Regions from separate parts of the Shewanella sp. 6_MG-2023 genome, predicted to be linked through region 2. Evidence: predicted binding sites of a transcription regulator. Region 2 holds the regulator's gene; each other region holds the start of a gene.
The links. Region 2 encodes sigma-54, which starts transcription at its own class of promoters, with help from an activator protein. Its sites were predicted from a motif close to GTTGGCACGNNNNTNGNNT; they were not measured.

Region 1 (7,914 bases), on a different contig from region 2:
AGTGAATTATATGACACTGTCATTAAACTCATCGTGCAAGCGCGCGAGCTCAACATCGGTATTTCAATCGATGCCGAAGAAATGGATCGCCTTGAATTATCACTCAAGTTATTCCAGAAGCTATATAACGCCAACGAAACTCAAGGTTGGGGCTTACTGGGGATTGTGGTTCAAGCCTACTCAAAACGTGCCCTGCCGGTATTATGTTGGTTAACTAAGTTATCCCGCGAGCAAGGCGATGAAATTCCAGTGAGACTAGTAAAAGGCGCTTATTGGGACAGTGAGTTAAAATGGGCTCAGCAAGCTGGCGACGGTGGCTACCCACTTTACACTCGCAAAGCCGGCACGGACGTATCATATTTAGCCTGTGCTCGTTATTTACTCTCTGACGCCACTACAGGCGCCATATACCCGCAATTTGCCACCCATAATGCCCAAACAGTTGCCAGTATCAGTGCGATGGGCGCGAATCGTCACTATGAGTTCCAGCGCCTACATGGCATGGGTGAAGAGCTCTACGACACTATGCTGGCTGAAAGTGGCGCAAAATCCGTGCGTATCTACGCGCCTATTGGTGCCCATAAAGATCTACTGCCTTATCTGGTAAGGCGCCTATTAGAAAACGGCGCTAACACCTCGTTTGTTCACAAATTAGTGGACCCGAAAACCCCTATCGAAAGCTTAGTGGTGCATCCATTAACCACTTTAAAAGCTTATAAAACTTTAGCTAATAATAAAATTGTTCTACCGGAAGATATTTTTGGTATAGAACGTAAAAACTCTAAAGGATTAAACATGAACATCATTTCTGAGTCTGCGCCATTTTTTGCCGGCGTTGACCAATTTAACGATACCCAATGGACTGCTGGGCCATTAGTCAATGGCGAGACCTTAAGCGGCGAAACCAAAAATGTACTCAGCCCATTTGACACCACTAAAACGGTGGGACAAGTAGCTTTTGCCAATAATCAGGCAATTGAAGCTGCATTAAGTTCTGCCCATGGCGCTTTTCATCGTTGGAGTCATACCCCCGTTGAGCAGCGTGCATCTGCACTGCAAAAACTGGCTGACTTACTTGAAGAGAACCGCGAAGAGCTGATTGCCCTTTGTACTCGTGAAGCAGGTAAAAGCTTACAAGATGGCATTGATGAAGTCCGTGAAGCAGTAGATTTTTGTCGCTACTATGCTATTCAAGCCAAGAAAATGATGGCGGCGCCAACTTTGCTTCCTGGGCCGACGGGTGAATTAAATGAACTATTCATTCAAGGCCGCGGCATCTTTGTTTGTATTAGCCCTTGGAACTTCCCATTAGCGATTTTCTTGGGCCAAGTTACTGCGGCGCTAGCTGCTGGTAATACCGTGATTGCCAAACCCGCTGAGCAAACGTCATTAGTGGGCTACCGCGCTGTGCAATTAGCTCATGAAGCAGGCATTCCTGTCGATGTACTGCAGTTCTTACCAGGCACTGGCGCTACTGTTGGCGCAGCGATCACCGCTGATGAACGTATTGGCGGTGTGTGCTTTACTGGTTCAACCGGCACTGCCAAATTGATTAACCGCACATTAGCTAATCGTGAAGGTGCTATCATTCCGCTCATCGCTGAAACTGGCGGTCAAAATGCGATGATAGTTGACTCGACCTCACAAGCAGAACAAGTGGTTGCAGATGTGGTTTCATCGTCGTTTACCAGTGCAGGCCAGCGCTGCTCGGCATTGCGAGTGCTGTTCTTACAAGAAGATATTGCCGATCGCGTATTAGATGTAATGCAAGGCGCGATGGAAGAGCTCAGTATTGGTAACCCAAGCTTTGTTCAAACTGACGTTGGCCCTGTGATTGATGCCACTGCAAAAGCGAACCTAAATGCCCATATTGATCATATCTCGCAAGTTGGTAAGTTAATTAAGAAAATCGACTTACCCGCAGGCACTGAAAATGGCCACTTTGTGTCGCCAACAGCGGTAGAAATTGATTCAATTAAAGTGCTTGAGAAAGAACATTTCGGGCCAATTTTGCACGTTATTCGTTATAAAGCCGCTAATTTAGCCGCGGTTATTGACGAGATAAACAGCACCGGCTTTGGTCTTACTTTAGGAATTCATAGCCGCAATGAAGGCCATGCGTTAAATCTTGCAGACAAGGTTGATGTGGGTAACGTCTATATTAATCGTAACCAAATTGGCGCAGTAGTGGGTGTACAGCCTTTTGGCGGTCAAGGTTTATCAGGTACTGGCCCCAAAGCAGGCGGACCACACTACCTTACTCGTTTTATTACTGAAAAAACCCGCACCAACAATATTACTGCCATTGGCGGTAACGCGACGTTATTGTCCCTTGGTGATGCTGAAGACTAATAATTAGCAGGTTTGAAACCATAAAAATGCCCGCAGCTGCGGGCATTTTTTGTTCAAGCTATTTTATTTAGGTTAATAGTGTTCAAGCTAATAGTATTTACCGATAAAACCATCAACGGCTTACCATTAAGTAAGCAGGTATCACTTGAATCGCCATAACAAAGCCCAATCGAGACAAGGATAGGCCTTAGCACTGCTTATAAAGCTAAGCTTTCTTTTTCAGCAGCAGTTTTACGCTCAGGGCTTGTCTTAACATGGGTTAAGTACAAAGGTAAGCCCACGAGTAAAAAGCCGCCGACTAAATTACCTAATGCCGTTGGGATTTCATTCCACAATAGGTAGTCGCTAACAGTAAAGTCACCGCCCATGATCATTGAAAATGGAAATAGGAACATATTAACGATTGAATGCTCAAAACCCATAAAGAAGAACAGCATCACAGGCATCCACATTGCAGCCATTTTGCCGCTCACTGAGGTTGAGATCATAGCGCCTACCACTCCCATAGACACCATCCAGTTACACAACATGCCGCGAATAAAAATAGTAAACCAGCCTGCCACGCCATGCTCTTGATACCCTAACGTACGTGACTCACCAATTGAGCTCACTTTAGCCGCTAATACTCCACCGTCAGTGTTGTAACCATAAGTTAGGATATAGGATGCAAAAAATGCCACGGTTAACGCGCCGGCAAAATTCCCCACAAACACTAACCCCCAATTCCTAAAAAGTTGCTCCCAGGTACATCCCGGTCGCTTGTTAAGGACAGCTAAAGGCACTAAGGTAAATACACCTGTCAGCAAATCAAACTTCATCAGATACAACATAATAAACCCAACCGGGAATAATAATGATCCGACTAACAAGCTACCTGTTTTCACGATAACGGTAATGGCAAAAAAAGCGGCAAGTCCCAGTATCGCGCCAGCCATAAATGCCCTAACTAATGTATCTCGTGTCGACATGAAGATTTTTTGCTCCCCAGCATCTACCATCTTGGTAGCAAACTCCTTTGGCTCGATATATGACATAGTGCATTCCCTATAGTTATGTAGTTGACTGCTAATAAGCCAACTTCATACCAAGGTTGATAAATGCTTATAAATCAATACCCTAATCTAATTAGATTTTTTGAAAATGGTTGTAAGTAGTGCAAGCTGCACCTAGATAGCGCAAAAAAGCCATTATTGAAAGGCCGTATTTAGCATCAAGTTTGTCTCGCTAAATGAAGCGTAATGAGCAAGTTAGTGGTTGTTGCGGCGGATAAGTGAGTCTTCGTTAAGACTCAAATGGTACCAATAATCGAATATGGTTATTGTAGTGACTAGCAATAGCTTGATGACTAAATGGTTAAATGGCAATATTCATTTTAAGCTCTAACTTGTATGGCAGCGCTGATAACTTTTGCTTGAGATTTTGCTGAAATACTTTGATATCACCGGTCTTTATAATTGACTCTTCACTAGGTACGACATTGATATCAATTCTAAGCTCATTTCCCACTTTGACGACACTGCCTAAATGCAGGGTTTCTTGGCTATCAACTTCTTTCATGCCTTTGGATACTTCTGCAATCAGTTCTTGTTGTGGTGCCATTTGCAATAACTCTTTGACCGCTTGACTCACCATAGAAAAAGGAACTTTCAAAAAGTAAGCTGAAATTAATATCATCATGAGTGGATCGGCATAACCTGCATATTGAGCCAGCGAAGTTTGCGTTAAGCCCCATGCGATAACAAACCCCAGCGTAATAGCCATGCTGAGCAAAGTATCCATCTGCCACTGCTTAGTTTCTGCTTCAATTAACCCTGAGTGCGACTCGCGGCTCATTTGGGTTATTTTCCACCAAGCAAAACCACAACCAAGGGTATTTACCAGCCCAAAAACACTCGCTACACCAATGTCTAACGGCTTGACACCTTGTATTAAACTATCGATTGCGCCGAACAGTGAATAAATCACTAGACTCATAATCACTAAACCTTTGATCGCAATAACAATAGGTTCAAACATCGCCTTACCATTGGGAAAACGCTTATCTTTCGGGGAATGGATAAGCTTAGCGGCGAGCAGTGACAAAATAGTTAACAGCAAACTAATTAACGAGTATAAACCATCAAAGGCTATGACTAAGGAACCCAATATCAGCCCAACCGCCAAGCCGCCTACAGCAAACATCAGCGCAAATACTGAAGACAGTATCAACACTTTTTGCTCTATTGCTTGAGATGGCACACACATATGAATTCCTCATAAAATTAATCATTTACCCGTATAGGTAATTGAGTACAGTTTGGCATTCTGTATTAAATCAGCAATGACAAACTCAACGTCTGTGAGGTTATTTTGATAGTAATATTATTATAGCAAGGCTATTCAATGACTTAGTTTAGCAACCATCTGTCAATTATATTGACAGTGAGTGCTTGGCATGAATCCGAAATAACACGAATAAGCTAATACAAAGGTGATAGCTGGTTATTGAAATGGACCAGTTGAACAGTTTGATTTAATGACCCATCGAGGATGGGCTTATCATGAACACAAGATTAAAAAGCAAATAGATAGTCATTTAACTGATCGGCTAACCAGTTTGTCGCGGGATGCTCATTAAGGCCACTTGCTGCAAACATGCAATAGTCTTCCTGCAATAAACCGTAAGTATGCTTAATCACCGCAATGGATTGCTGCCTCAATAAATGTTTAATCAAGGGTTCAGGCATTACACCCCAAGCATCTTCAGTTTGAATGGAGCTAAGAATGTAATCAAAACTTGAAAAACCAATATAGTTACGGGAAAAAGGCTGTAATTCAGGATTGGACTTTTCATTTAAATATACCATTGATGCTTGCATGGCGCTGCGCAAGTCTTCATCTGACACTCGGCGTTTTGCTGCCAAGGGGTGGTCATGACGGCACACTGACATCATGCGAATTTTACCTAAAGGATGTGATGTCACCATGGCACTATCAGTGCTTTCATAGTCAATTCCAAAAGCAAAATTAACTTGCTCAGTTTCAACTAAATTGGCCAGATCGCCGGTGGAGGCCAGCACAATATTAAATGAGGTTGCTGGAAAGTGATTATTAAGCTGATGAGTCAACTCTAACCAAATATCGTCAGGTAAAGAGTCGTCACGGGCAATCCATACTTCTGCAGCAAACTCACCTTTAACTTGACGACAGGTTTGGCGGATCCGCTGCGCCGCTGTCAGCATACTTTGGCAATCTTTATAAATAGCCTTACCTGCTTCGGACAATGTGACTTGGTTACCGGTGCGATCAAATAATGCGGTATCGAGATCTTTTTCCATCGCTTTAATCGCCATGGTCATTTTGGTGCGATTCTGTTCTGTTTGTCTCGCCGCTTCTGACACAGAGCCCAGCTCTGCGACCAAACAAAAAGCTTCAATTTGCGAAAGTGTCAGTGCCATTATTATTCCTATAGTGAGGCTACCTCGCTAAGATAGCCTATTGCTTTGTGCCACAACAGTACGCTTTATCAATTTCGCTAGTCAGTTATCGGTTATCAACATAGCTTAGGCAATGCTAACCATCTTAAGGGAAAAAATGAAATCTAAAATTACAGCGGATATGGGAGTTTGAGGCAGGAAAGTGAGGTAGTAAAAGGCAGCTTGATAACAATCCTAATAACCATCAAGCCCTCACAGGCAATATTCGCACTATTGACTATCAAACAAACCGTTGCGCTTTAAACCTCGATGAACGTTTTTACATAACTTGGCAAATTTTTCTAAATCGCCAAAGCTCGGGGTGGCATTATTGTCCAGCGATGATTGCCAATAACTCACTTCACTATCAACAATTTCAAGCAGTTTTTTGGGACAGCCAATACAGCTACTATTAAAACCACATACGGCTAAAGCAGGATCATCTAAGGGAAAGGTATCTTTAACTTGGTTTATAAGTTGCTGCATTGCAGTCATTCTATCTGGTTTCATAATCAAGCGGCTCTTGCATCAATGAACGCCGATAATATTGCAGCGGCTGTTAAAGGTCAAAATACAGCCACCAAACCGCCTCAAGGTTAATGAGATGTATACTTTATTGTGCTGCAAATACAGTTAGCATGTGCCATTAAAGTAAAACCAACCCTAGAAGCAAAGAAGTCTAGACGTCTAGATTGACACTAATTTGTAGATCTCCTATGCTGACTATCATTGCACAAGCTATCATCATTGAAACTGAAATAACATGGATTGCTAAAGTAACTCGCAGCCTATTGGTGCAGCACCAATAACCATCAATGAATTGAATAAGATAATAAGAGAGACTCACTTGACCACACAAACACAAAAATCGGCCACCAGCCCAGCCTCCTTTGTTGCTTTACTGCCACTATTTGCTTTTTTAGCCTTATTTATTGGCGCTGGGGTTTACTTTCAAAGCCAAGGTGTAGACTTTGCTTTTTATCAGTTACCTAGTGTTATCGCGATTTTACCGGCGATTATCTTGGCGTTATTACTGTCTAAGCAAAAATTAAATCAATCCATTGATACTTTCATTGCCGGTATTGGTCACAGCAATATTATTGCTATGTGTCTGATTTATCTATTGGCAGGCGCCTTTGCCTCTGTCGCTAAAGCGACTGGTGGTGTTGATGCTACGGTTGCGCTGGGCTTATCAATGATCCCATCGAACTTATTATTACCCGGCTTTTTTGTTATTGCTGCCTTCATTGCTACCGCGATGGGCACCTCAATGGGTACCATTGCAGCGGTAGCGCCGATTGCATTAGGCGTTGCTGATCAAGCGCAAATTGATTATGCATTAATGGCTGGCGCAGTATTATCTGGTGCATTATTTGGTGATAACTTATCTATTATTTCTGATACCACCATTGCCTCAACCCGTACTCAGGGCTGTGAAATGAAAGACAAGTTCCGTGAGAACTTAATTTTCTCGCTGCCAGCATCAGCAATTGCCTTAGTGTTATTTGCTATTGCGGGTCAGGGACAAGCTGACATTGCCGCCCAAGAAATTGACTTCATTAACGTTATTCCTTACCTAACGATATTATTTTTAGCAGTATCAGGAGTTAATGTGTTTGTGGTACTAACCGTAGGCATACTGCTAGCTGGCGCTACAGGCCTGTTCACTATGGATTATAGTGCGGTCCAATTTGGTCAAGATATCTATGCTGGTTTCACCAACATGCAAGAAATCTTCATTCTATCTATGCTTGTTGGTGGTTTAGCTGCGCTGATGACACAACAAGGCGGTTTAACCTTTGTAAGCCAGAAGATTGAATCTTTGATCGCCCGCTTCTCTAAAGCCAAAGCTGACGCATCACCCCGCGCTGCTGAACTAGGTATGGCAGGTATGGTTGCAGCAACCAATGTGTGTGTCGCTAACAATACGGTATCGATTGTGGTTGTCGGTGACATTGCCAAAGACTTAGCCAGCAAGCATGGCGTTGCACCTAAGCGCGCGGCGAGTGTTTTAGATATCTTTGCTTGTATCATTCAAGGGTTAATTCCCCATGGCGCTCAAGCACTATTGATAGCATCAACCTTTGCCATTAGCCCATTAGCTGCT
Region 2 (7,914 bases):
TCCCTTACCAAAGCCTGTTAGATACCTATGGCGTTAGCCCAGATGAAGTCGCCTATATTGGTGATGACATGGTTGACTTACCTGTGATGAAACAGGTTGGCCTTGCAGTTTGTGTGGCTGATGGCCATCCTTATGTTAAACAACATTGCCATATGACCACCACCATTAACGGCGGAAATGGCGCATTACGTGAACTCACCGATTTGCTATTACTTAGCCAAGATAAGTTTGAAAATGCCCACGGAATGAGTATATGAGCCGAGTGACCTTCGCTATTATCGGATTTTTTGGCGCAGCCTTAGTCCTTTATTGGCAAGTACAAATTAAACGTAGTCAGATGGAGGCAAGTAAATTGCCTGCCCCTGCTCGCCCTGATTTTATCGCCAATGACTTACGCACCACTGAATTTAATGAGCAAGGTTTAGTGCAAAGCCGAGTCTCAGCGAAATACATGGAGCACTTTCAGCAAAGTAATGAAACCATGTTTACTGAGCCTGTCTACCTTATTTATCCTGAAAATGGTGAAGCCGAATGGCAATTAAGCGCAGATTTAGGCAAGCTGAATAATGAAACAGGCAAAGTAGTTTTAGAAAATAATGTTATTATTGATGCAATAAACATCGACGAGCCATTACAATCTTTGACAACCACCATGTTGGCACTCGATATGAACACCATGATTTTGACCTCAGATAGACAAATTTTTGTTACTGGGTCAGATTTTAATATACAAGGTTTAGGCCTGTATGCTGATTTAAATGCTCAAGAACTTGAACTTTTAAGTCAAGTAGAAGGAACGTATGAAGCAAAGTAAACTTTTGATTGCCTCACTACTCAGTGTAGTCAGTATTGCCAGCGCCTATGCAAAAGAAGGCGATTTACAGCAAGAGCTTAAAGTCGCAGCTGTGAGCCAAAAAGCTGACATAAAAAACAATCAGGTCATCTTCTATGGCCCAGTTAATGTGACTCAAGGGTCGATTAACATTAATGCCGACGAATTACGCGCATTTGGCACCGAAAGCGGCACCCAAAAAACCATGGTTGCCACAGGTAACCCTGCGACATTTTCCCAAGAGTTAGATGATGGCCGTATTGGTACTGCCAGTGCCGATGAAATTAAATATGAGCTTGCCACTAGCATTTTAACCTTAACGGGTAATGCTAAATTGGACCAAGCTGGCAGCCAGGTTACTGGTAACCTAATTAGCTACAACATTGAAAAGCAGCAGTTAATTGCTGAAAGCACCGGTACTGGTGAAGATCGGGTTATCACTATTTTTCAACCAGAAAGTCACCCAGACTTGATTGATTCTGAAAAGAAAAAAGATGAGCAACCACATTTACCAGACAGCGCTAAACCCGGTGATGACACGCCACCAGCTATAATTGAAAACAACAATTTATCTGCTGTAGAGGCTGTGAACTCAACTGAAACACCCGAAGTAACTGAATCACTTAACGCTGAGGCGCAGGCGACATTGTCAGCCCCAGCAGCTGAGCAAAATGACTAATGACCCAAATTACGTTAACCGCTGAAAATCTCGCTAAGAGTTATAAAAGTCGCCAGGTAGTAAAAGATGTCAGCCTGACGGTAAAAACCGGCCAAATTGTTGGCTTACTTGGCCCTAATGGTGCGGGTAAAACCACCACCTTTTATATGGTCGTAGGCCTAGTCAAAAGTGATAAGGGCCGCATTCTGATCGATGAAGATGATTTAACCGCAGATCCAATGCATTTGCGCGCCCGAAAAGGCATTGGCTACTTACCTCAAGAAGCCAGTATTTTTCGTAAGCTCACAGTACACGATAATATAATGGCAGTGCTTCAAACTCGCAAAAGCTTATCAAATGAGCAGCGCATTGAAGAACTGGAACATTTATTAGAAGAATTTAACATAACTCATATCCGTGATAGCCAAGGTATGGCGTTATCGGGAGGCGAGCGTCGCCGAGTTGAAATTGCACGCGCATTAGCGGCAAATCCTAAGTTTATTTTATTAGATGAACCTTTTGCAGGGGTAGATCCTATCTCAGTAATCGACATCAAGAAAATTATTCAACAACTTAAAAGCCGTGGTTTAGGGGTGCTAATTACCGACCATAATGTCCGTGAAACACTTGATGTGTGTGAGCGAGCATATATTGTGAGTCACGGAAACTTGATTGCTGAAGGAACACCTGCTGAGATCTTAGTCAATCAGCAAGTTAGGTCGGTATACTTAGGTGAACAATTCAAGCTATAGTTAGCACTATTCAGTTTTTAGTATGGCATTCGCGGCCAACAACAAACCTTAATCTAGTCTATTTTTCTAGGATCATAAACTAGCGCCCACACTGTTCGTCGCGATGATGTAATTCAATTAGGGACAAGCGGTACATGAAAGCCTCACTCCAACTCAAAATGGGTCAACACTTAACCATGACCCCACAGTTGCAACAAGCGATTCGCTTATTGCAACTTTCCTCATTGGAGCTACAGCAAGAAATTCAACAAGCACTTGATTCAAACCCGCTATTAGAGCTTGAAGACGAATTCACTAAAGCCAAAGAGCCCGTAAAAGAAAACGCCCTGCAAACTGACACCGATTTTAGTGATAATAGCCAAGTCACCATAGAAAAAGACACCTCAACGGTTGATACCACTGAATCGCTCACTAAAGATTCTATGCCTGAAGAACTCCCTATGGATACCACATGGGATGAGGTGTATACCGCCTCGCCGACTTCTGGCTCTGGCGCAGTATCGAGCGGTAATGATATGCCGTTTCAAGGCGAAACCAGTGAAGGCTTGTATGAGCATCTTGAATGGCAAAAAAACCTCACTCCCTTTTCTGAAAATGACTTAGTGATTGCAACCGCCATTATTGATGCCATTGATGAGCGCGGTTACCTCACCCAGAGCGTTGAAGACATTTTGCAATCCTTAGGCACTGACGATATCGAACTCGATGAAGTTGAAGCTGTACTTAAACGGGTACAACACTTCGATCCCGTCGGCATTGCAGCGCGAGATTTAAGTGAGTGTCTATTAATTCAATTAGGCCAATACCCTAATGAAATTCCTTGCATAGATAATGTTAAGTTACTGATTAAAGATCATCTTGATTTAATCGCCGGTCGTGACTTTAGGTTACTGATGCGTAAAACCAAGCTTAAAGAAGATGATTTACGTGAAGCCATTGAATTTATTCAAACGCTCAATCCACGTCCAGGCTTGCAAATTACCCCCATTAAAGATGAGTACGTCATTCCTGATGTTACTGTACTTAAAAAGAATGGTCGCTGGGTGGTCGAGCTAAATCCCGATAACATGCCTAAAATTGGCGTTAATCAGCAATATGCAGCTATGGCCAAAGGCGGTTCAAGCCAAGCTGACAGCCAATTTATTCGTGGTCATTTACAAGAAGCTAAATGGTTTATCAAAAGCATCGATAGCCGTAATGAAACCTTACTAAAAGTGGCTAACTGTATCGTACAATTTCAGCAAGGTTTCTTTGAGTTCGGTGAAGAAGCCATGAAGCCGATGGTGCTCAATGATATTGCTGAAGCGGTTGAAATGCACGAGTCGACCATTTCACGGGTCACGACCCAAAAATACATGCATACCCCCCGTGGACTTTTTGAACTAAAATATTTTTTCTCAAGCCATGTAAGTACCGATGATGGTGGAGAATGCTCTTCTACAGCAATTCGCGCATTTATTAAAAAGCTCGTAGCTGCAGAAAACCCGAAAAAGCCTCTTAGTGATAGTAAAATGGCGACACTATTGGCTGAACAAGGGATTAACGTTGCTCGACGTACGATAGCCAAATATCGAGAGGCAATGCTCATCCCTCCCTCAAACCAACGCAAAAGCTTATAACTTTTGTTATTGGAGGATGACCTATGCAAATTAACCTGACTGGAAACCATATTGAAATAACTCAATCTTTACGGGAATACGTGCAAACAAAATTTTCAAAGCTTGAACGACACTTCGAACAGATCAATAATGTTCACGTTGTGCTCGATGTTCAAAAGCTACAACAGATTGCCGAAGCCAAACTGCACCTAAAAGGCGGTGAAGTGTTTGCTGTATCGCGTAACGCTGATATGTATGTGGCAATAGACGCCCTGATAGATAAGCTAGACCGTCAGGTAATTAAACATAAAGAGAAACTCACTAAGCATTAACGATGGAACTTCGTACCATCCTGCAGCCGGCGTGCACTACCTGTGCCACTCCGGGCAGTAAGAAAAAGGTACTGGAATTAATCAGCAATTTAATGGCTGCCCAGTACCCAACCCTTTCTTCACAGGCTATTTTTGAAAGTCTAATAGCGCGTGAAAAAATGGGCAGTACAGGTATAGGAAATGGCATAGCAATTCCACATGGGCGCTTAGATAATATCGAAGAACCCATTGCTATTTTAATCAAATGCGAAGAGCCAATCGCCTTTGATGCCATAGACAAGCAACCTGTAGATATTTTATTTGCGCTTCTTGTACCTGCAGATCAGTGCCAGCAACACCTAAGCACATTATCTAGCATGGCAGAGAAACTCAGTGATAAATTGATACTTAAACGACTTCGAAAGAGTCATGACGCTACAGAACTTTATCAGGTTATTACTGCATGAAACTTGTCATCGTATCGGGACGTTCAGGTTCAGGAAAATCAGTCGCACTGAGAGTGCTTGAAGATTTAGGTTATTACTGTGTTGATAACCTGCCACTGCCACTGATTGGCAGCCTGCTTGAACAGCTTAAAGATAGTAACGAGCTTGTCGCCATTAGCGTCGATGTGCGTAATATCGAAGAGCAAGGCAAAGTACTCAAAGAGCAAATTGCTTTACTGTCTGACGATACCAGCATTACCAGTTTCTTTTTAAACGCCAACGATAAAGTGTTACTGAAGCGTTTTAGTGAGACCCGCCGATTACACCCACTGTCTAAGAATCAAATTTCGTTACAAGAAGCCATTAAGCTTGAGGGGCGGTTACTCGAACCCATAGCCAAAATGGTTGATCACTATATCGACACCTCGCAAACTAATATCTACGAATTGAGCGATCATGTTCGGCAAATCTTGCTAGGCAGTGTTGATAAAGAATTAGTGGTACATTTTGAGTCATTTGGCTTTAAGCATGGCATGCCGGCTGAAGCAGACTTTATGTTTGATGTGCGCTTTTTACCGAATCCGCACTGGGAGCTTGAGTTAAGGCCCTACACAGGCCTAGATGCGCCCGTGCAAGAGTTCTTAGAGCGACAGCCTTTGGTGAATAAGTTTATCTGGCAAATTGAAAACCTTTTTGACACTTGGATGCCACATTTAGAGCGTAATAACCGCAGCTACCTGACCATTGCCATTGGTTGTACTGGCGGTCAGCACCGTTCGGTTTATATTGCCGATCAGCTCGCTAAACGTTTCAACAACTCTAAGCACAAAGTCAGCGCCCGCCATAGAGAGCTTGGCATTGAATAAGCTAACCACATCGCCAGCCAAAACGGTGGCCTATTCAAAGCAAATTACCATCAGTAACAAGCTAGGCTTGCATGCGCGAGCGGCGACTAAATTGGCAATTTTAGCTACCGAGTTTGACGCAACTATCACCCTTATCCAAGGTGAGAAACAAGCCAGTGCTGCCAGTGTATTGGGGTTATTAATGTTAGAAAGTGGCATTGGTAAAATCATTACTGTTGAAGCTCAAGGCCGTGATGCAGAAAAAGCCCTTGAGGCCGTATGCAAGTTAATCAACGATAAATTTGACGAAGAAAGCTAACCGCCTGCGCCCAGTAACATCTCCAAGGAAACACAGCGACTCACCTTTACCATTATTTTATTAGCTATACTCAACACACCACCAAGCAGTATTAGCGTATTTATGAATTGCGCATCAAGCCATCAGATATTAGAAATTTCTTCATTCTTTCCGGTGAGTTAAGTTAACATTTCATCATCGTCTTTTCAGGAGTAGCCAATGGGTATTGAAGTCATCGACAGCGAACTGACCGAACAACGTCTTAATCAGCTTACACAAGCATTAGGTAGCGGTATGTTTGTTCATGTCAGAAATATGCTTCATGACATGGCCGCCTCCGATGTCGCATTAATTCTTGAATCATCACCGCCGAAAACTCGTCAAGTGTTATGGCAACTGATTGATCATGAGCAAGCGGGTGAAATCCTAGAAGAACTCGGTGAAGAGTTAAAAGATTCACTCATCAGCGCTATGACCCCAGAAAAAGTAGCCCAAGCCACCTCTGGGATGGATACCGATGACTTGGCTTACATCTTAAGAAGTTTGCCAGATGCTGTTTATAAAAAAGTACTGCAATCCATGAGCAGTCAAGACCGCCATCGCGTCGAACAAGCACTGTCATACCCTGATGACACCGCTGGCAGTATCATGAATACAGATACGGTCACTTTGCGTCCTGACGTTAATATTGATGTGGTATTACGCTATTTGCGCCAGCGCGGCAACTTACCCGATACCACAGATACCTTATATGTGGTTGATCGCAACGATCATGTGCTTGGTGGGGTGCGCCTTGCCGATCTACTCACCTGTGATCCTAATTCAACCATTCGCAGCATCATGGATCCTGAATTAGAAAGCATCCCTGTGGACATGCCTGATAATGAAGTGGCGCAATTATTTGAACGCCATGACTGGATTTCGGCCCCAGTGGTAGATGAAGCACAAAAATTATTAGGCCGTATTACCATTGATGATGTGGTCGATGTTATTCGTGAAGACGCCGAACACTCAATGATGGGGATGGCGGGTATGGATGACGATGAAGATACCTTTGGCCCCGTAATGAAAAGCACCTTCAGACGCTCGCTATGGCTTACCATTAACTTGTTTGCCGCCTTACTTGCTGCATCAGTAAGTAATATGTTTGAAGGCACGTTAGAGCAATTTGCCACCATCGCGATTTTAATGACTATTGTCCCTAGTATGGGCGGTGTGGCAGGCAATCAAACCTTAGCTCTGGTTATTCGTGGTATAGCCTTGGGTCATATTGGCCAAAGTAACTCCCGTTGGCTTATCGGTAAAGAATTAGCCATTGGTTTTCTTAATGGCCTCATGTGGTCGGTACTGGTCTTCTTTGCAGTGTGGCTATGGAAAGGTGATATGGCACTGGGCGGTCTCATTGGCGGCGCGATGCTCATTAACATGACCGTTGCCGGACTAGCGGGGGCCAGTATTCCGCTCATACTTAAAAAACTCAATATCGATCCGGCATTGGCTGGCGGTATGGTACTAACCACAGTCACCGATGTGATTGGCTTATTCGCCTTTTTAGGCTTAGCGACCATTTTCTTAATGTAGCGCCGTAAAACCCCCTCTCTCATCAGCATAAAAAGCGGCATTTATTGCCGCTTTTTTGTGCCTTAAAACCATAGAGTTTTAATGGTTACTTTTGTTTACCAATTAAAACCAATTCGCACCAAAATAGTACTTTTGCACCAAGATGTTTCACGCCCACTTTTTAGAGCTAACACTTTAAAAAAATAAGTCACTGTAATAAAAGGGTAAAATATTTATTTCATAATTGGCACAAGTATTCCATTGAGTTACGTATCACTAAAGAGGTAGCTTTTAATTTGACCAATTTAGTGGAGAAATTTAAGCCTTATAAATTTGAATATCAGCAGGAGTCGATGATGAAATTATTACACACATGTTTGAATCTTTGTCGTAATCAGTGCCACTTTTATAAGCATGTAGGCTGTAGCCTATGGGAAGTAGAATAGTCTTATCGTTAAGCCGACGAAGTTAATCGCTTTTAAATGCTTGGAGCTAATATGTCAGCACAAACAAAGTTTTATCCCGAGAGCTTTCAGCAGCAAGTGATCGCTGAAGTGAAGCAACATAATCGATTAATTTCTGATGTTGCTAAGCAATACTGCATCTCAGCAAAA
Region 3 (7,914 bases), on a different contig from region 2:
TGCTCATTGCGGTAACGGCAACTGTGGCGTCAGTAGGTACAGCAGGTGTTCCAGGTAGTGCGATGGTGATGCTAACAGTGACCTTGGGCGTGGTTGGTTTACCCCTTGAAGGCATTGCCTTTATCGCCGCTATTGACCGCGTTATTGATATGATCCGCACCGCAACCAATGTCACTGGTGACATGATGACAGCTGTGGTTGTTGGCAAAAGCGAAGGCCAATTCGATGAGCAACAGTTTTATTCAGATGAAAAAGCGCTAAATCAAGCGGCTTAAATCGAGTCGCTCAGCAGCGAAAATTTATTAAAAAACGGCTAACTCAAACTGAGTTAGCCGTTTTTATTTAAGCGTTAACTGTTCAGACCAACTGCTTAAAAGCTACGGCTAGAACTTAGCATTAGCCCATAACCACAGTTTATCAGTATCGACTTTACCTGCAGCAGTATCGCCTTTTGAATACGCGGCGTATTTAATCCCTAAGGTATAATTTTTTGTCACCGGCACGCTGAAGACTGCATTAATTTCAGACCCTAAATCATCCACTAAAGCCGATGATTCATCAGCCTCAAAATCGTGATATACCAGCGCCCATTTACCGCCAATCACCTTACCGCCAATTGAGGCGTAAAGATCGGCTAAGCCTTGTTTAGGGGTTGATAAAAACTGATCTGACCAACCATTAAAGCCATGCAAGGTCGCTAAAGGTGTTTGGAAACCATAGTCGCCGCCGTCTGATCCCAATACTTCATAACCCACTTTAATAGTAATCGCCGAAAAACCGACTCCAGCCTCAACGCTCATATAATCAGCTGAATAGGACAAGTCTGCGTTATCAGAATCCTGGGTGGCATACTCTGCTGAATACAATACTTTGATATCACCCACATCGGTATTACCAGCAAAGCGTAAACCATAGGTATCAAGGCCGTTATCAATGGCGCTATCTTCTTCTAGTAAATACCCATAACCACTTAAGGTACCAAAATCGGTTTTTAGTGAAGCATTTATCAGGTTATCTTTTGAATCGATATCTTTTTCCTGTGCAAAGATACGATTACGCTGGCTGATATAGCCGTAGTCAATTTTAAATACATCGTTAAATTTGTACTCTAACATCACCCCATCGAAGGTCTGTCTATCTTGACGCCAGCCCACATGACCCACAAAGCGTTGGTTATCAAAGGTAATGACTTGGCGACCACCTTTAACGGTAAAGCCTTCATAGTTATATTTTAAAAAGAATTGATCAAACTCGGTGGTTTCTGGATCGGCAATCACTGAATATTGCGGATTTTTACCTAAGGTATTGTTGTAATCATCAACGCCGGCAACCACACGTGAATCTTCAAACTCAAGGGTGGACGAAAAACCATAGTAATCAGCTGTGGCATAAGTCAGACGAGTGCGAAGGGTTAAACCATCAGCATCTTTTAAGGCATTATCTTGATCAACCATTTCATAACGCAAATTCAAGTCGACCTTAACGCTGCCTTGGGTGACCGCATCAGCAACGGACTGGGTCGTTTCAGCATGAGCCGAGCCCATGGCCAACAAGGTTAATGATAGCGGCGCCGCAAGGCTTACTATCGATTTGGTTAATTTGCTATTAATCAGTGCAGCGAGTTGCTTCTGTTTCATCATCTTTCCTTTTATATTTATAACTAAACTGTTCCATGCATCAGTGTTAAACCGCTTCAGCCTGTTCATCTGATGTAGTTAATGACTTACTAATATTAATAGGCTCTACTTTGCGCTGTTTCTCATAAAGAAACTTCAGTACTTCGGCCCGCAAACGGTTGTATTCAGGATCTTCTGCTAGCGCCAGACGATCTCTTGGGCGGGGTAAATCAACTGTAAGAATTTCACCCACGGTTGCTTCTGGGCCATTGGTCATCATCACAATGTTGTCTGACAGCAATACCGCTTCATCCACGTCATGGGTGATCATGATGACGGTATTATTAAGCTCCAGTTGAATTTCCATCAGCGAGTCTTGCATATGGGCTCGGGTCAAAGCATCGAGCGCCCCAAAAGGCTCATCCATCAATAGCACTTCAGGTTCCATTGCCAAGGCTCTGGCGATGCCCACTCGTTGTTTCATGCCGCCAGATATTTCACTGGGCAGTTTGTGCATCGCATGATCCATATGCACTAGGCTCAGGTTGTATTCAATCCATTGCTTCATTTCAGCTTTTGACTTAGTGCCTTTAAACACCTGCTTTACTGCTAATTCCACATTTTGATATGAGGTTAACCAAGGCAATAAAGAGTGGTTTTGAAACACCACAGCTCGCTCAGGGCCGGGCTCTGAGACTTCAGTACTATTTAAAATCACCCCACCTTTGGTGGCCTGATATAGCCCCGCCACAATATTGAGTACGGTTGATTTACCACACCCCGAGTGACCAATAAGCGAGACAAACTCACCTTTATTAATTTTTAAATTGACTTCCTTTAGCGCCTTAAACGGCCCATTTGGGGTTGGAAAGTCCATGTCGATATTACTAATGTCTAAAAATACACTCATAAGATTTATCCTTATTCCTCAACGAACTCTTCAACCAGTTAGTGACTTTTATCCCAAGAGAACCAGCGCTGTAGTGCCAGTACGCCACGGTCTAACAAAAAGCCAATAAAGCCAATCACAATCACTGCCGCCATTATTCGTGACAGAGATTCTGAACTGCCGTTTTGGAACTCATCCCAAACAAACTTTCCAAGCCCAGGGTTTTGCGCCAACATTTCTGCGGCAATTAACACCATCCATGCCACTCCTAGGGATAAACGCATGCCAGTAAAAATCAGTGGTATTGATGCTGGTAGCACGATTTTTTGTACGTGGGTTAACGGTGATAAGCGCAGCACCCGGCTGACATTGAGTAAGTCAGAATCAATGGATGCCACCCCTATTGAGGTATTGATGACCATCGGCCACAGACTACAGAGGGTGACGGTTAACATGGAGTTGATAAATGATTTAGAGAACATAGGATCTGGTGACACATATAACGCGCTCACCACCATGGTCACCAACGGCAACCATGCCAGTGGTGACACAGGTTTGAATATTTGCACTATCGGATTAACCGCTGCATTAACGGTTTTACTTAACCCCATCCAGATCCCCATGGGGATAGCAATAATGGCGGCTAGTATAAACCCAGACATAACCGTGATAAGTGAGGTCACTATCTGATCGAAGAAGGTTTCCTTACCGGTATACGTTCTGGTTTTCGCTTGATAACTGGGATCGGCAGCCAGCCTTGCATTATTGCGAACTTGTTGGCGCTCATAAAAAGCCGCCGCCTTTTCTCGCTCGGCATTATGCTCTTGGTAAAGCCCATCGAACTGACCTATAACAGCCACAGGACCAGGAAACTTACCTAGGGATGTATTAATATTATTGGCTGTAATTGACCAAATAACCAAAAACACGGTAATACCGATGAGCGGTAATAATAATGCTTTGCTCATTGCCGCTGATTTGGCTAACAACGAAGTTACAGCCGACTTATCCATAGGGAGTCTCTGCGCTAATCTTGCAATGGTTGTCATAGGTCTATCCTCACTTCGATAGCTCTTACTTGCATAAAATCTGAATCAAACTCGACATAAAACTCGAGATAAAGTACTTAAGCTCAGGCTTACAGTTTGTCGCCTTGTTTTAATCCGATACTGAACTTGTTGATATAGGCATTCGGTGCACTACCGTCATACACAATGTCATCAATAAAATGTTGCTGCGGCTTTTTAAAGCCCGTTTCAGTAGCAAAGTCAGGGAAATGTTTGGCATCAATACTTTTATCATCAATTAACGATTGCGCCGCTTTTGCATAGATATCTGGACGGTAAACCTTGGCAGCTATCTCTTTGTACCAAGTATCAGGCTTATCATCTGAAATCTGTCCCCAACGACGCATTTGGGTTAAGTACCAAATCGCATCTGAGTAATATGGGTAGGTTGCGTTATAACGAAAGAACACGTTGAAATCAGGCACCGCGCGCTTATCACCTTTCTCATATTCAAAGGTGCCCGTCATGCTATTGGCAATCACATCGTAATCAGCGCCAACATAGTTAGATTGAGATAAGATTTTCACAGCTGCTGGGCGGTTAGCATTGTTGTTTTCGTCTAACCATTTAGCCGCTTTAATTAATGCTCTAGTTAAGCGAATAGTGGTGTTTGGATACTTTTCAGCAAATTCTGCAGTAATACCAAATACTTTTTCAGGGTTATCTTTCCAAATTTCATAATCGGTAACCACTGGCACCCCGATGCCTTTAAATACCGCTTGTTGGTTCCAAGGCTCACCAACGCAGTAGCCATAGATGGTGCCAGCTTCAAGGGTTGATGGCATTTGCGGTGGCGGCGTAACAGATAAGTAAGCTTCAGCGTCAAGTTGTCCTGAAGTATCACCTTTGTGAGGCGCATAAAAACCGGGGTGAATACCACCAGCGGCTAACCAATAACGTAGTTCATAGTTGTGGGTAGAGACTGGAAATACCATGCCCATTTTAAAGGGCTTACCTTGCTCGTTATATTTATCTACCACAGGTTTGAGCGAGTCTGCTTTAATGGGATGAACCGGTTTACCATCAGCATTTTTAGCGATGTTAGGCTTCATTTGCGCCCAAATATCATTGGATACAGTAATAGCATTACCATTTAAATCCATTGAAAAAGGCGTAATGATATGGGCTTTGGTACCATAACCAATCGTGGCTGCAATAGGCTGACCTGCTAGCATATGCGCCCCATCTAAGCGGCCATCAATCACGCCGTCCAGTAACACTTTCCAGTTAGCTTGAGCTTCGATGGTGACGTATAAGCCTTCTTCTTCGAAATAACCATTTTCATAAGCGATAGCGATAGGCGCCATATCGGTCAGTTTAATAAAACCAAATGTCAGCTCTTCTTTTTCAGGAAAGCCTACTTCTGCAGTGGCAACATTAACTTGCATCGCTGCACCAATACTTAGCGCGACCGCAAGCTGTTTAAAAGACGTTTTCCAGTTCATCGTTTATCCCTTTTAAGTTTAAAATGACTTAAAACAAAAAAGGCGCTTTAATTATCCCTAAGGAATAATTAAAGCGCCTTTGCTTTATCGTTAATGTGTTCCATCTTGTCGCTCTGCATAAATATTCAACAAACTGCAGATTAAACCAATAAATAGTCTCAATGACGAGTATTGTTGTCATAGTCCATTCAGTAACCATGCCACAAATGTAAACCACTGTTATAAATGATTAAATGTGTTTGCAACTGAAAAACCTATTGCCCCTAAGCGTCCGTAACGGTGCAAGATAAAATACTGTTGCACTTTTTTGGGCAGCATTTAACTTTAGACTAGCACCGGAACTTGGGGTTTAGTTGCTGACTGTGTAGGTGATTGCGTATGTGATTGTGTATGTGATTGTGTATGTGATTGTGTATGTGATTGTGATTGTGATTGTGTTTGTGTTTGTGTTTGTGTTAGTCGCAGAGTAAATGATTAAGTCATGGCTGTGTCGATAACTAAACCGATAGATAAGCAAATGAAATTGAGCTACCGATATAAAAAAGCCACTTAATCTGGTGATTAAGTGGCTTTTATTTAGCAACTAATGCGAGTAACTAATCTGAATCACTAACTTAAGCTAATTGAGACGCATTAGCTGATGGTTACTCTTGTTGAAACAACTCTGGTTAGCCTAATACCGCAAGTAGTACACCTGCAGCAACAGCACTACCTAATACACCAGCCACGTTTGGCCCCATAGCATGCATCAGCAAGAAGTTTTGGTTATTAGCTTCAAGACCTACCTTGTTAACAACGCGCGCCGCCATCGGCACTGCAGAAACTCCTGCTGCGCCAATCAATGGGTTAACTTTGCCACCAGATAGCTTAGACATGAACTTCGCCATTAATACCCCTGAAGCAGTACCAATACTAAATGCCACGGCACCTAAAATAAGAATACCCAAGGTTTCAATGCGTAAGAACTGTTCTGCCTGTAATTTAGAGCCTACAGCTAAACCTAAAAAGATAGTCACAATATTGATAAGCTCGTTTTGCGCGGTAGAAGATAGTCTATCAACCACGCCAGACTCACGCATTAAGTTACCTAAACAGAACATGCCCACTAAAGGCGACGCCGCTGGTAGGAACAAAATCGTCAGACCGACAACCATCAAGGGAAAGATAATTTTCTCTTTCTTACTGACTTCACGTAGCTGCTCCATTTTGATGCTACGCTCTGACTCATTGGTTAATAGACGCATAATTGGCGGCTGAATTAACGGCACTAATGCCATGTATGAATAAGCTGCAACAGCAATCGCACCTAATAAATCAGGGGCTAGTTTTGAGGCTAAGAAAATCGCAGTTGGACCATCTGCACCACCAATAATCGCAATGGCTGCGGCGTCAGTCATGCTGAACTCAAAACCCGGCACCACATTAAGAGCAATTGCACCTAATAAAGTCGCAAATATCCCGAATTGGGCTGCAGCGCCCAACAATAAGGTTTTTGGGTTAGCGATTAATGCACCAAAATCGGTTAATGCCCCCACGCCCATGAAAATCAGTAATGGAAATATGCCGGTCTCAATGCCCACATGGTAGGCGTACCAAAGTAAGCCGCCTTCTTCAGTGAAACCCGCATTTGGAATATTCGCCAGTATGGCACCAAACCCAATAGGCAATAATAGTAATGGCTCGAAGCCTTTTGCTATTGCGAGATACAGTAATAAACCGCCTATTGCCATCATAAATAATTGATCAAGAGCGAAGTTAGCAATGCCTGTCTCAGACCAAAAGGCCAGTAATCCTTCCATGCTATCTCCTACGCTAATGCTAACAATGGTGAACCAACCGAAACGGCATCACCTTGCTTAACTGAAATATTTTTGATGAAACCTGTTATTGCTGCGCGCACTTCAGTTTCCATTTTCATTGCTTCAAGGATTAACACCACATCACCTTCATTGACGTGATCGCCATCGTTTACCAATACTTTAAAAATATTACCCGACAGCGGTGCATTCATGGTGGCTTTCACTTCATCGCTCACAGGTGCAGCAGCAACAGTTGGAGCAACGGCAGCAGGTGCTGCTGATGTCGGCACGATCTGGCTGATATCGCCTCCTTCGCTTACCTCAACCACAAAGCTTTGTCCTTGCACATTAACAGTGTAGGTTTCAGCGCCTTTTTCAGCTTTAGCCGCAGGCACGGCCATATCATCAGCACTTGGCACTGGCTCAAAGGCATCAGGGTTACCGCGATTAGTCAGGAACTTAAGACCAATTTGATTAAATAGGGCATAGGTCATTACATCATCATCAGTTTCTGCGGCTAATGTAATACCGTCTTTCTTAGCGATGTCAGCAAGCTCGCGGCGAAGCTTATCTAATTCAGGTTCAATTAAATCTGCAGGGCGACAAGTAATAGCCTCTGCGCCATTTAATACCCGTGCTTGCAGCTCGGCATTAACCGGAGCCGGCGTTGCACCGTATTCGCCTTTCAGTACACCTTCGGTTTCTTTAGCTAAGGTTTTATAACGCTCGCCCATTAAGACATTAATCACTGACTGGGTGCCGACAATTTGCGAGGTTGGTGTAACCAATGGCAAAAAGCCAAGATCTTCACGCACACGAGGGATCTCTTCTAACACCTCATCCATTTTATCTGCAGCGCCCTGCTCTTTGAGCTGGTTTTCCATGTTAGTTAACATGCCACCTGGCACTTGTGCACGAAGAATACGTGAATCAATGCCTTTAAGCGCCCCTTCAAAACGGGCATATTTCTTACGTACTTCTCTAAAGTAAGCGGCAATTTCTTCTAATGCTGCCATGTCGTAACCCGTGGCGCGGCCCGAGTCTTCTGCCATAGCAACTAATGTTTCAGTAGCTGAATGGCCATAGGTTTGGCTCATG

Region 1: the regulator sigma-54 is predicted to act here: its motif matches at 3,423-3,441, upstream of Q4533_RS11780 (formate/nitrite transporter family protein).
Region 3: the regulator sigma-54 is predicted to act here: its motif matches at 5,204-5,222, upstream of Q4533_RS12575 (CmpA/NrtA family ABC transporter substrate-binding protein).

The regions. Positions count from the first base shown of each region.
Region 1 is NZ_JAUOQU010000018.1:5,678-13,591, reverse strand. Features, by position in the region: gene putA (bifunctional proline dehydrogenase/L-glutamate gamma-semialdehyde dehydrogenase PutA) at 1-2,352, shown strand, start outside; gene Q4533_RS11780 (formate/nitrite transporter family protein) at 2,550-3,386, opposite strand; gene Q4533_RS11775 (cation diffusion facilitator family transporter) at 3,706-4,596, opposite strand; gene Q4533_RS11770 (LysR family transcriptional regulator) at 4,905-5,789, opposite strand; gene Q4533_RS11765 (hypothetical protein) at 6,039-6,317, opposite strand; gene Q4533_RS11760 (Na+/H+ antiporter NhaC family protein) at 6,640-7,914, shown strand, end outside.
Region 2 is NZ_JAUOQU010000014.1:52,386-60,299, forward strand. Features, by position in the region: gene kdsC (3-deoxy-manno-octulosonate-8-phosphatase KdsC) at 1-257, shown strand, start outside; gene lptC (LPS export ABC transporter periplasmic protein LptC) at 254-814, shown strand; gene lptA (lipopolysaccharide transport periplasmic protein LptA) at 801-1,511, shown strand; gene lptB (LPS export ABC transporter ATP-binding protein) at 1,511-2,242, shown strand; gene Q4533_RS10090 (RNA polymerase factor sigma-54) at 2,377-3,861, shown strand; gene hpf (ribosome hibernation promoting factor) at 3,885-4,172, shown strand; gene ptsN (PTS IIA-like nitrogen regulatory protein PtsN) at 4,175-4,618, shown strand; gene rapZ (RNase adapter RapZ) at 4,615-5,463, shown strand; gene Q4533_RS10110 (HPr family phosphocarrier protein) at 5,489-5,761, shown strand; gene mgtE (magnesium transporter) at 5,960-7,321, shown strand; gene Q4533_RS10120 (transposase) at 7,798-7,914, shown strand, end outside.
Region 3 is NZ_JAUOQU010000020.1:1,801-9,714, reverse strand. Features, by position in the region: gene Q4533_RS12595 (dicarboxylate/amino acid:cation symporter) at 1-275, shown strand, start outside; gene Q4533_RS12590 (alginate export family protein) at 384-1,544, opposite strand; gene Q4533_RS12585 (ABC transporter ATP-binding protein) at 1,684-2,526, opposite strand; gene Q4533_RS12580 (ABC transporter permease) at 2,565-3,473, opposite strand; gene Q4533_RS12575 (CmpA/NrtA family ABC transporter substrate-binding protein) at 3,644-4,960, opposite strand; gene Q4533_RS12570 (sodium ion-translocating decarboxylase subunit beta) at 5,686-6,816, opposite strand; gene oadA (sodium-extruding oxaloacetate decarboxylase subunit alpha) at 6,825-7,914, opposite strand, start outside.